One region of the Novosphingobium sp. BL-S-33 genome, then DNA from elsewhere that is predicted to be linked to it. Evidence: predicted binding sites of a transcription regulator. Region 1 holds the regulator's gene; the other holds the start of a gene.
What was found. The regulator LexA, encoded in region 1, represses DNA repair genes until DNA is damaged. The targets are predictions, from matches to a motif close to GTTCCNCNCTTGTTCT.
Positions count from the first base shown of each region.

Region 1 (6,531 bases):
AACTTGCCCGTCTGGGCGTAGAGCTTCCGGATATCGATTACATCCGGGCCGACACTGCCCTTGAGCACGGGATAATCGAATTCCGTGCCACCAGCATTCAGTTTGACCTGATCACCCACCAGTTCTTACTCCTTATATTTGCGTTCCGGCCGCCACGTCCGCCTGCGCGCCAATGCGAGCAAGGCTTTCGTCCCGACCGAGCAGAACCAAGACGTCGAAAATGCCCGGAGAGGTCGTTTGACCGGTCAGGGCGGCTCGCAGCGGTTGTGCGAGCTTGCCGAGGCCCAGTCCCAGCTCCTCGGCCATTGCCTTGAGGTTGGCTTCCAACGCCTCGAGGGTCCATTCGGACTCTCCCGAGAGACGTTCATGCATTACGGCAAGGCGCGTACGCGCTTCGTCGGTCAGCAGCGCCTGCGCCTTCTCGCTCATGGCGAGCGGGCGCTTGGCGAATAGGAAGGCCGCGCCTTCGGCAAGTTCGTTGAGGTCCTTTGCGCGGACCTTCAGCACCGGCATGGCCCGCGTCAGCAGGGTCATGTCCGGATTGTCACAGCCTGCTGCCTCAAGGCGCGGCAGGACGAGGCCGGCAAGCCGGGCGTCATCCGCTTCGCGCAGGTAGTGGCCGTTGAGATTTTGCAGCTTGGCAATGTCGAAACGCGAGGGCGACTTGCCGACATCGGCCATGTCGAACCATTCAACAGCCTTTTCGCGGCTGATGAACTCCTCGTCGCCGTGACCCCAGCCGAGCCGCAGCAGATAATTGAACAGCGCTTCGGGCAGGATGCCCATCTCATCGCGATAGGAATCGACGCCCAGCGCGCCGTGGCGCTTGGAAAGCTTGGCGCCATCCGAGCCATGGATCAGCGGCACGTGGCCATAGACCGGCACGTCCCAGCCCATGCCGTGGATGATCACGAGCTGGCGGAAGGCATTGTTGAGATGATCGTCGCCGCGCAGGACGTGCGTGACGCCCATGTCGTTATCGTCGACCACGACTGCCAGCATATAAGTCGGCGTTCCGTCCGAACGCAGGATCACGAAATCGTCGATCTCCTCGTTCTTCACGGTAACTTCGCCCTGGACCAGGTCCTGGATCGTCGTTTCACCCTCGCGCGGCGCCTTGATGCGCACGACATAGGGCTTTTCTGCGGGCCAGGCCGAGGGATCGGCGTCGCGCCATTCGCTGTCGATGCGGAACGGGCGGCGCTCTTCCTGTGCCTTCTGACGGCGTTCGGCGAGTTCCTCGCTCGTCAGGTAGCAGCGATAGGCGTGCCCCTTGGCGATGAGTTCGTCTGCGACTTGTGCGTGCCGATCCGAGCGGGCGAACTGGAACACTGCCGGTTCGTCGCCGCCGAGGCCCAGCCAGTTCAGCCCGTCGAAAATCGCCTCGATCGCCGGTTCGGTTGAGCGGGCGCGGTCGGTGTCCTCGATGCGCAGGAGGTACTTGCCGCCATGGTGGCGGGCATAGAGCCAGTTGAACAGCGCCGTACGAGCGCCGCCGATGTGCAGGAAACCCGTGGGCGAGGGGGCAAAGCGCGTGACGACGGGCTTTCTGTCCGTCTGTCCGCTCGATGCGCTACCGCTTGCCATTGTTATCACCTTCCGTCCTTATGTCGGCCATGGCCAGCCTAGCCGCCACGACCGATGATCCCGTTTTTCCGGCCTCTGCCGGAGGCGCTGCGTTGCAGCATCGCCCATGGATCAGCCAGAGCCACATGTCGAGGTGTTTGGTCGGTGTCGAGTGTTTTCTTTCGAACTGCGGTTTCGACAAGGCGCCGTGGCTTACAGTGGGCTTTGGGGCCGGAATTGCGGGCTGGTTTGGGCTGCCCCGGCCTCTCTATTGGATTGCATTTTGCGCAACTTGTGCGGCTACCGCAACTGCTGCCAGCGTCTGGCGGCACGGTCGGGCCAACTTTCCGCTGGTGCGACGTGCGGTCATGTCGATGGCGCTGGCTTTGCTGTTCGGTTGCCTGGCCGTGTGGGGCCGTTCCGAGCTGGTTGGCGCGGCGCCGATTTCGCGCTCCTTATCGGGTACGTTCATGGCCCGCGTCCTGTCGGTGGAAGAGCGGCCGGCCCAGGAACAGCGCCGGTTTGTGGTGGCAATGCGGGAGCCGGCGACCGGCCGTGCGATAATGGCGCGGGTGACTGTGCCCAATCGATTCGGCGCTCTGCACGCCCATTCGGGATCACAATCGCAAGTCGGGCCGGGCGCGTTGATCCGCTTCCGTGGCAGGCTGGTTCCGCCGGCTTCTCCGCTCATCCCAGGGGGGTACGATTTTGCTCAGGCAGCGTGGTTTGCGGGCCTTTCCGCAACGGGCAGCGTCCTCGCGCCGATTGAGGTCTTGAACGCCGGAACGGGGGGAGACCTTTTGGCTGCCTGGCGGGAAGATCTGAGCGGTCATATCCAATCGAGGCTACCGAGCGGCAGTGCAGGTATCGCCGTGGCATTGGTTACCGGAGACATGGGGAGCATTTCCCAGCAGGATGGGCAGGCCATGCGCGATGCCGGGCTGGCGCATCTGCTTTCGATCAGCGGTCTGCACGTCAGTGCGGTTATCGGCGCCGTCTATTTTCTGGTGCTTCGCCTGCTGGCGCTTTCGCCCGGATTGGCGTTGCGCTGGCGGCTTCCCATTCTGGCGGCAGGCGTGGGCGCACTCGCTGGCATCGCCTACACGTTGTTGACGGGATCGCAGGTGCCGAAGGTACGCTCCTGCGTGGGATCGCTCTTGGTGCTCACTGCACTGGCCATGGGGCGGGAGGCTTTGTCCGTCCGCCTACTGGCAGCCGGCGCCTTTGTTGTCATGCTGTTATGGCCCGAATCTCTTGCCGGGCCGAGCTTCCAGATGAGCTTTGCAGCGGTTCTGGCGCTGATCGTGGTGGCAAATGCCGGTCCGGTGAAGCGCTGGATGGCGCCGCGTGAGGAAAGCATTGTGATGCGCCTTCTGCGCGACATTGTCCTTACGCTGGTGACCGGGATCGCGATCGAAGCCGTACTCATGCCGATCGGCCTCTATCATTTCCATCGGGCGGGCGTGTACGGAGCCATGGCCAACATCGTGGCAATTCCGCTGACGACCTTCATCATCATGCCGCTGGTCGCTGGGGCCCTGTTGCTCGACATCGCCGGACTGGGCGCCCCAGTCTGGTGGCTGGCGAATTGGGCCATTGCACTGCTGCTGGACCTTGCTCACGGAACGGGAGGACTTCCCGGCGCCGTGAGGTTGTTCCCGACGATGGGAACGGGCCATTTCCTGCATTTCGTTGCGGGCGGACTTTGGTTTGCCTTGTGGCGTGGGAGAGTGCGATTTCTGGGGCTCGTTCCCGCAATCGCAGGTGCTCTTGGTCTGGCATTGCTGACGCCGCCGAACATCCTTGTTGCAGGCGACGGCCATTACGTGGGCGTGGTTGTCGACGGCGGAAGAAATCTGGCCCTCTTGCGCGAGAGCAAGAGCGATTATGCCATGGACAACTTCCTGGAAGTGGTCGGTCAGAGGAATGCTCCGCTTTCCCTGCCTCGGCGGCCGGAAGCACACTGCAATGCGGATTTCTGCGCGGTATCACTTGATCGTGGCGGCCGGACGTGGCGCGTACTGATAGCGCGCAGCGATGCCTATGTTCCTGTCCCGGCACTTTTGCGCGCGTGCAGTCAGGTCGATATCGTCATTGCAGATCGCCGCTTGCCAGGAAGTTGTCATCCCCATTGGCTCAGGATCGACCGACCTATGCTCAAGCAGACGGGCGGTCTCACCATCGACCTGTCTGGGCAGACAGTGCAGACCGTTGCCCAAGAGCAAGGCGGTCATGGCTGGTGGCGGCCTTAGAGCGTTTTTGAACAAGGCGGAATCACCTGACGACTCGGAAAACGCGACAAACCAAAAACTTGGAGCGTTTGATCCGATACAGTCGGATCAAACGCTCCAGATCGTCGTAGATGCAGGATTTCGCTGCTCGCTTCAGTGATAGCGGCGCAGAATCCCAGCGAGTTTACCCTGCACCTGAACTTCATCCGCACCGTAAAGTTGGGCTGTATATGCCGCATTGGCCGGGTCGAGCCGCACCTTGGGGCCTTCGCGCCGCAGGTACTTTAGGGTTGCCTCTTCACCACGGATGAGGGCGACGACAATCTCGCCGTCACGCGCGGTATCGGTACGCTTCACGAGGGCCAGATCACCATCGAGAATTCCCGCCTCGATCATCGAGTCGCCCGAAACTTCAAGGGCGTAGTGGTCACCGGAACCAAGCAGGGCCGCCGGAACCGGCAGCATCGACTGACCCTCTATGGCCTCGATCGGCGCCCCGGCAGCGATACGGCCGTGCAGCGGAATCTCGATCACGTCGTTGGCCGGTTCGGGTGCCCGAGGAGCCGGACGCAGTGACGGCGCCGTCTCGCGCGGCGGCGCAGCTGCGGTAGTTGGCTTGCTATTGACGTCTTCGGGCTGGCGAAGAACTTCCAATGCCCGTGCGCGGTTGGGCAGGCGGCGGATAAAGCCGCGCTCTTCCAATGCCGAAATCAGGCGGTGCACGCCCGACTTCGACTTGAGGTCAAGTGCGTCCTTCATCTCTTCGAAGCTAGGCGAGACGCCGCTGTCTTCGAGCCGCACCTGAATGAACCGGAGCAATTCGTGCTGCTTGCGCGTCAACATCTGGCCTGCCTCACCTGCTGGGCCGCCGTCAGCGGCCTTGTTGCCATCGCGAAGAACACTTGCAGGTTCGTTCGCGAACAATGAGGGAACAATTAAGCAACGAATCCGGTAACGTCAAGCAATACCGCCATTCTGGAGCAAGTAGACTCGCACCGGATCGCCTGCCCCGGCAACTGGCGCACGCGCGGGGCGATCGATCAGGACATTGCTGGTGGCCAGCGAAGCCAGCGCGCCACTGTCCTGAACGACTTGCGGGGTGACGTTTTCTCCGTCCCACACGCCCCGCAGGAATTCGCGGCGATCGCCGGTCGCGGGTACGGGGCTTGTTAGCAGGGCGAGCATGGACATCGACGTCGGCCGGCCCGCGCCCAATAGCGCGCGCAGGACCGGCAGCAGGAAGTGATACGCGGTAATATGGCTGGAAACGGGGTTTCCGGGCAGTCCGATAACGAGTTGGCTGCGCCGGCCTTTGGCTTTCCGGGCGACCAGGATCGGCTTTCCCGGTTTGATCGCTACGCGCCAGAAATCGAGTTTGGCGCCCCAGGCTTCGAGCGCCGGGCGCACCAGGTCGTGCTCGCCGACGGAGGCGCCCCCGCTGGTGACGATCACGTCCGAATCCGCCGCCGTCTGGAATGCTTTGACCAGTGCTTCCAGTTGATCCTCGACCGGTCCGATCCTGTCGACTTTCACAGGCAGATTGCGCGCCATGGCGGCGAGCATGGCGCCATTGCTGGCGGGGATCTGATGCGGTTCGCAGCATTCCGGGTCGGAAGCCAGTTCGTCCCCGCTGTCGATCACTGTGAGGTGGGGAATGCGCCGGACAGGAAGGTGTTTGTGGCCGGCTGCCATTGCGAGCGCCGCCTGCGAGGATCCGATCCGAACGCCAAGTGGAAGGATTTCCTTGCCTTCGGGGAAGTCCATGCCGCGACGGCGTATGTGCTTGTGCGCAGGGATGGGTGCCTCGCCGGTTAGCGAGATGCGATGCTGTTCGCGGGACAGATCTTCCTGGAGGATGACCGCCTCGGCGCCCGCGGGCATCAGTGCGCCGGTGGAAATGCGCACGGCCTGACCCGGTGCCACGGTTGCGTCGTAGGGATGACCCGCCGCGCTCTCACCCACCACATGCCACGGGCCGGTGAGGTCTTCGGCGGTGACTGCGTAGCCATCCATCGCCGAGACATCTGCCGCCGGTTGGGTGCGGCGAGCCAGCATGGGTTCGGCAAGGTAGCGGCCCAGCGCACCCTCTATGTCAACGCGCTCGATCGGCAGGGGGTCGACAAGCGACAGCAGCTTGGCCTGTGCGTCTTCGAGCGAGAGCATTGGATGTCCGGCCATCAGGCAGTGCCTTCCAGAGTCCAGTGTCCCGACTTTCCGCCGCGTTTCTCGATGAGCCGGATTTCGCTGATAACCATGCCTTTATCGAGCGCCTTGGCCATGTCGTAAATTGTCAGAAGTGCGATGGAAGCTGCTGTAATAGCTTCCATTTCGACACCAGTTTTGCCGGTGAGGATGGCCGTGGCGGTTGCGCGGATGGCGCTGTCTTCGAAATGGAAATCCACGTTTACCGCATCAAGCATTAGCGGGTGGCACATGGGGATCAGATCGGCGGTCTTCTTGGCGGCCATGATCCCGGCGATGCGGGCTGTGCCAAGAACATCGCCCTTGGGCGCGTTTCCGAGGCGGATCGCTTCGAGGGCGTCCGGCGTCATGGAAATCCGGCCAGATGCCACGGCGAGGCGTTGGGTTTCGTCCTTGGCGCCGACATCGACCATGCGGGCGGTTCCATTCGAATCGATGTGGGTCAGGCTCTTGGTCATGTTCAGCCTTCGGCTTCCGCAAGGTGACTCAGTTTACATGGTCCTGAGAAAGATGCCGCAGCCGCGCCGGATCG
Region 1 is NZ_CM166474.1:2,727,360-2,733,890, reverse strand. Features, by position in the region: gene AC1VVM_RS12760 (citrate synthase) at 1-119, opposite strand, end outside; gene gltX (glutamate--tRNA ligase) at 133-1,587, opposite strand; gene AC1VVM_RS12750 (ComEC/Rec2 family competence protein) at 1,569-3,818, shown strand; gene lexA (transcriptional repressor LexA) at 3,951-4,640, opposite strand; gene AC1VVM_RS12740 (molybdopterin molybdotransferase MoeA) at 4,755-5,975, opposite strand; gene moaC (cyclic pyranopterin monophosphate synthase MoaC) at 5,975-6,457, opposite strand.

Region 2 (6,531 bases), 720 kb from region 1:
ATTCGGTCGCGGTCCGCGCAAACCTGCCGAGGGCAAGTCCTTTGGCGACAAGGCCCGTGAGCGCACATTTGGTGAACGGAAATCCGGTGATTACCGGAGCGACGATCGTCCTAGCGGCGACCGCTATAACCGCAGTCGCGACGACAACGGTGGTGGTCGCAGCGGCAGCCGCGGCGGTGAACGTGGTGACGGCCGCAGCGGCGGCGCCCCGCGCGATGGCTTCCCTCGCGGCGAACGCGGCCGCAGCGATAATCCCCGCAATAACGGACCTCGCAGCGAGAATCCTCGCGGCAACGGCTCACGCAGCGATGCCCCCCGCAGCGACCGGCCTGTATACGGCCGTGGTCCGCGCAGGCCCGATGACGCCCTGTCGTTCGGAACCAAGCCGTCCGGCAGTCGTTCCGGTGAACGCGAAGGCGGCGAACGCCGTTTCGGCGAACGTAAGCCCGGCGCATACCGAAGCGACGATCGCCCCAGAGGCGACCGCTATGGCAACCGTTATCGGGACGAACGCCCCTCCGGCGACCGATATCGCGATGAGCGGCGCACGCGCCCGTCTCGCCCCGTATCCGCCGCTCCGCGCGCGGCTGCGCCCACGGCCAAGACGCCCGGCATGCCCGTCCGCGAAGGCGAACGCATCGCCAAGCTGCTCGCCCGAGCAGGCATCGCCAGCCGCCGCGAGGCGGAGCGCCTGATTATCGAAGGCCGCGTGAAGCTGGGCGACGAGGTCATCGAGACCCCCTCCACTGTGCTGGCGAACCTCCGAGGCGTGACGGTCGACGGCAATCCGGTGAAGGACGCCGAGGACACCCGCCTCTTCGCCTTCCACAAGCCCGCCGGTCTCCTGACCGCCGAGCGCGATCCCGCCGGGCGCCCGACGATCTACACCGCGCTGCGTAATGCCCTGCCTGAAGGCGCGGGCCGCGTGATGCCGATCGGCCGCCTCGATCTCAATACCGAAGGCCTGCTGCTGCTCACCAACGATGGCGAGTTCAAGCGCCGGCTGGAACTGCCTGCTACCGGCGTGCCGCGCACCTATCGCGCCCGCACCTTCGGCGACATCTCGCAGGCGCAGCTTGAAGACCTGATCGAAGGTATCGAGGTCGACGGGGTGATCTACGGCAAAATCGACGCCAACATGGAGCGCCGCACCGGGCGCAACCAGTGGATCGAAATGACGCTGACCGAAGGCAAGAACCGCGAAGTCCGCCGTGTCCTCGAACATCTCGGCCTTCAGGTCAGCCGCCTGATTCGCACGTCGTACGGTCCGATCCGCCTGCTCGACCTGCCCAAGGGCATGGTCATCGAGATATCCCAGCGCGATCTGGAAAACTTCCGCAAGACGCTGCCGGTCGACAAGTCGTGAAGGCACCCGTCGCAAAGACCGGCCTTCGGATCGTCGCGGGCGAATGGCGGGGACGCAAGCTGGTGACGCCCGAGGGCGACACCACGCGCCCGACGGCGGACCGCACGCGCGAGACGCTGTTCTCGATGCTGGCAAGCCGCCTCGGCACGTTCGAGGGGCTGAAGGTCGCCGATTTCTTCGCGGGATCGGGCGCGCTGGGGCTCGAAGCGCTTTCACGCGGGGCGGCGCATTGCCTCTTCGTCGATCAGGACGCAGGAGCGATCCGCGCGATCCGCGCCAATATCGCCAACTTGCGCGCCCAGGCACAATGCGATGTGCGGGCGAGTTCAGTGCTGTCACTGGGTCCGGCGAAAGACACGCTGGACCTCGTGCTGCTGGATCCGCCTTACGACACGGGTGCGGGCGCCGTCGCCATAGACAAGCTGGCGCGGCTCGGCTGGATCGGCGAGCAGACCTGGATCAGCCTCGAAACAGGGCGTGACGAAGCCGTCTCGATCCGGGGATTCGAGATCGAATCAACGCGCGACGTAGGCAAGGCGCGGCTGCATTTTCTGCGCCGCGCCCCCTGATCGTTCGTTACTTCTTCTTGTGGCTGGTGGACTTGCTGCGGGTAGCGTCGCGCTTGACGCCGATCTGACTCGGATTGATGCAGCTGTCCTTGATCGTCGCCGAGCAGACCTTGTAGGTCGTACCATCGATTGAGACCTCGGTGGGCCGACCACGACTGTCACGCGCGGTTACATCGGCCTTCTGCGGGGGATCCGCCGCCATCGCAGCCGAACCAAGAGGCGCTGCGACGGCAGCAGCAGCAAGTATGAGCAAGTAGCGAGACATCCGGATTTCTCCTTCAACGGGACGAGTCCGTCCGCCCGGTGAAATACACCGGGCGGGCCTTGGTTCCCATCCATACTTTTTCTCTGTAAATCAGACGCCGCCGCGGTTGCGGCAGTTGTCCTTCACTGTCTTGCTACAGAACGGATAGCTCTTGTTCATCGCCGTTGCCGGCGGCGGTGTGAGCGCCCCCTTGTAGGGCCCGCCCTGATAGTTCTCGTCGGCCGGCATCGCCGGCGGCACCGTCTGCGCGGCGACCTTCGGATCGGGCACGCCGGTCGTCGGCATGCCCTCCCCTGGAGGGTTGGCCTGCGCCGCCGGCGTCGAGGGCGTCTGACCGGCGAGTTGCTGATTCACCGCGTTCCAGGCGACCTGTTGCTGCTGGGGGCTCATCTTGTAGATCTGTCCGCGCTGGTCGGGCGTCAGCGCCCAGTAACCGCGCTGCTGCTCGCCGGTAAGATGCCAGAAATAGGCCTGATATTCGGGAGACCAGCTATCGTAATCCGCCCGCATGTCGGCGGGCCACGAATCGTACTGGGCTTTCTGATCCGCCGTCATCGCGCCGGAATTGGCAGGCGCTGCGGGCGATGGCGGGGCATCGGGCGTCGGATCTCCGACTGTGCTCTGGGCGAAGGTAGGGCCGGACAGTGCCGCGACCGAAAGCGCGGCGGCGCCGGCAAATAGAAGGGTTCGCATGGCTTCACTCTCCTGTTGGTCGTGATGGCCGTTGATGACAAACCGACGCCCCGCGCCGGGGATTGTTCCTGTGATGCGGTGAAGCGGCCTTGCGCCGCGATGCCCCGTTCCCTAGATGTTCACGGGTGAACGATTTGCAATCCTCTGTGCCTGACGCCGCTTCCGACCTTTTGCTCGAAGGTCTGAACCCGCCCCAGCGCGAGGCGGTTCTGACGACCGAAGGGCCGGTGCTGATGCTGGCAGGCGCGGGCACGGGCAAGACCGCCGCGCTCACGCGCAGGCTCGCGCATCTCGTGCGCAGCCGGCTGGCATGGCCCAGCGAGATCCTCTGCGTCACTTTCACCAACAAGGCCGCGCGCGAAATGCGTGAGCGCGTGGGACACCTGATCGGCCCCGCTGTCGAAGGCATGCCCTGGCTCGGCACCTTCCACGCGATCGCCGCGAAGATGCTGCGCCGCCATGCCGAACTTGTGGGCCTCCAGCCCAATTACACGATCATCGACACCGACGATCAGCTTCGCCTTCTGAAGCAGCTCATTCAGGCAGAGGGACTGGACGAAAAGCGCTGGCCCGCCCGCCTGCTCGCCGGCTGCATCGACCGCTGGAAGAACCGCGGCCTCAATCCCGCCGATCTCGATGCGGGCGAGAGCGAGGCTTATGCCAACGGGCGCGGGCAGAAGTTCTACCAGCTCTATCAGGATCGCCTGAAGACGCTAAACGCCTGCGACTTCGGCGACCTGCTGCTCCACATGCTCAACATCCTGCGCACCAACCGCGAGGTACTGGAACAGTACCAGCAGCGCTTCAAGTACGTGATGGTGGATGAGTATCAGGACACCAATCAGGTCCAGTACCTATGGCTCCGCCTGATCGCGCAAGTGCGGAAGAACATCTGCGTGGTGGGTGACGACGACCAGTCGATCTACTCCTGGCGCGGCGCTGAAGTGGCCAATATCCTGAAGTTCGAAAAGGATTTTCCGGGCGCGAAGGTCATCCGGCTGGAGCAGAATTACCGCTCCACGCCGCAGATCCTCGCTGCTGCCTCCGGCCTCATCAACGAGAACAGCCAGCGCCTTGGCAAGACGCTGTGGACCGAACGCCATCCCGGAGAGAAAGTCCGCGTGATCGGCGTCTGGGACGCGCCCGAAGAAGCCCGCCGCGTGGGCGACGAGATCGAGCGGCTAGAACGCGAAGGCGCGGCGCTGGACCAGATCGCCATCCTCGTGCGCGCCCAGTACCAGACGCGCGAGTTCGAAGACCGATTCATCTCGATCGGCATGAAGTACCGCATCATCGGCGGTTTCCGATTCTATGAGCGCGCCGAGATTCGCGACGCCCTCGCCTATCTGCGCGTGATCGCGCAGCCGGCGGACGACCTTGCCTTCGAGCGCATCTACAACGCCCCCAAGCGCGGCCTCGGCGCCAAGGCGCTGGAAGCACTGCATACGCTGGCGCGTCGGCGGGGCATTCCGCTCGCCATGGCCGCGATCGAGATCGCCGATACCGACGAACTGCCCGCCCGCGCGCGCAATACGTTCCTCTCACTGATGCGTGATTTCGCGCGCTGGCGCGATGTAGCGGGCACGGAGAACCCAGCCGACCTGATGCGCACCGTGCTCGACGAGAGCGGCTATACGGACGCGCTACAGGCCGAAAAGACGCCCGAGGCCAATGGCCGGCTCGAAAACCTCGTCGAACTCGCGCGCGCCATGGAAGAATACGAGAGCTTGGGCGACTTCCTCGAACATGTCAGCCTCGTGATGGACAACGACGCGGCCTCGGACGAGGAAAAGGTCACGATCATGACCATGCACGCGGCCAAAGGGCTGGAGTTCGACAACGTGTTCCTGCCCGGCTGGGAGGAAGGCGTGTTCCCCTCACAGCGCGCGATGGATGAAGGCGGGCTGGCCAGTCTCGAAGAAGAACGCCGCCTCGCCTACGTCGCGATCACCCGCGCGCGGCGCAAGTGCACGATCCTCCATGCCGCCAACCGCCGCATCTATGGCCAGTGGACCAGTTCGATCCCCTCGCGCTTCATAGGCGAACTGCCGGACGATCACGTCGACAGCGAGACCACGCTGTCGGGCGGCGCATCGCTCTGGCGCGCGCAATGGTCGGAACATGGCGATCCCTTTGCGGATGTCGCCCGCGCGCAGCCGGCGCGGACGATGACGCGCGGCCCCGGTTGGCAGCGCGCCTCGGCGCAGGAATACGATCCCAAGCCGCGCCGGATCGCCGAATCGACCCGCAGCGCCGCCAGCTTTGCCGCCAAGCCGCGCACCGACATCGCCATCGGCGCGCGCGTCTTCCATGAAAAGTTTGGCTACGGCACCGTCGCCGGGCAGGAAGGCAACAAGCTGGAGATCGACTTCGAACAGTCCGGCCACAAACGCGTGCTGGACAGCTTCGTGAAACCCGCCGGCGAAGCCTGAAACGCGCTCAGATCAGCCCCGGCACGAGGCGCGAACGGACTCTGGAGGCGTAGGCACGGTAGGCCGGATCGGTGCGGAGAACCCGCTCTTCCTCATCGGTGCGCATCCACAGCAGGATCCAGGTAAGGACATAGATCGCCACGTTCCAGGCTGAGAGATAGAGCATCAGATAGCCGATATGGTTGACGATATAGGCCATATACATCGGGTGACGGACCAGCTTGTAGAGCCCACCTTCCTTGACCCCGCGATTGGCCGCGACCAGCCCGAAACTGCGGCGCAGCGAAAGCTTGGCCAGGATCGACAGCGTGGCTCCGCCCGTGACCAGCGCTGTAGACACGTAATCGGGGGCCAATTGAATGCCCCTCGGCAGGATCAGAAGCGCCGCGCCGGTTCCTCCAAAACCCAGCAAGACCGGCCTGAGACCCGTCGCCATGTCGCCGGGGCGACGAATAATGATCAGGACGACGGCAAGCAGTTCGGCCACCAGAAATAGCGCGAGCTGTGGGTGCCGCGGTATCGCCGGCGAGAGTCGCCAGACCGCCAGACCGGCAAGCAGAATCAGGAAGGCGCATTCGGCAAGATGTATCAAGCGAGCTGACGTCATCGATTTCCCCCGCCCCGGCGAAACGCCGAGCACGGGAAAACTCTAGCCCAACAGTGGTAAACAGCCATTTAAGTCTATTTCACGCCGATTTCCTGAGACCTCCGTTCGGAGACGGGAAACCATAAGGCCATCAAATTCGAGCTTATTTTTCTTCCGATGCCGCCTCTATTTGCGGCAGAAGCGGATCGGGCACATCGGCTGCGGTCCCATCCGGCGTGATTTCCAGAATTGCCTCGCCCTGCCGCGAGCGCGGCTGCCACACGGGCAGATCTGCGCCGTTGGGATCGCCCGTCTTCGCGAAATTCACGATATAAGCGCTGGCGATCCGCCCCATCGTATTGTCGCGCTCGCTGGTGGCATCCCCGTATTTGATCGCCTGTGTACCGAAGAAGAAGGGAATGTCGCTCGCATGCTGGGCGCCCTTCCCGTCCACTGCGATCGAACTCGCGACGTAACCGAACCGATATTCCCACACCGGCACGCCCAGATCGGCGACAAGGCCGGAGAGCTGTCTCGCGCCCGCGATCATGCCGCCAGTGACGCCGCCCATGTCATCGCTGGTCGCGCCGATTATCATCGGCACCTGGTGGAATTGGCCA
Region 2 is NZ_CM166474.1:2,007,646-2,014,176, reverse strand. Features, by position in the region: gene AC1VVM_RS09380 (pseudouridine synthase) at 1-1,366, shown strand, start outside; gene rsmD (16S rRNA (guanine(966)-N(2))-methyltransferase RsmD) at 1,363-1,935, shown strand; gene AC1VVM_RS09370 (hypothetical protein) at 1,943-2,200, opposite strand; gene AC1VVM_RS09365 (hypothetical protein) at 2,291-2,893, opposite strand; gene AC1VVM_RS09360 (ATP-dependent helicase) at 3,040-5,325, shown strand; gene AC1VVM_RS09355 (methyltransferase family protein) at 5,333-5,932, opposite strand; gene AC1VVM_RS09350 (carboxylesterase/lipase family protein) at 6,075-6,531, opposite strand, start outside.
Region 2: a site for LexA is predicted at 3,000-3,015, ahead of AC1VVM_RS09360 (ATP-dependent helicase). Genes of this name have one in related genera too.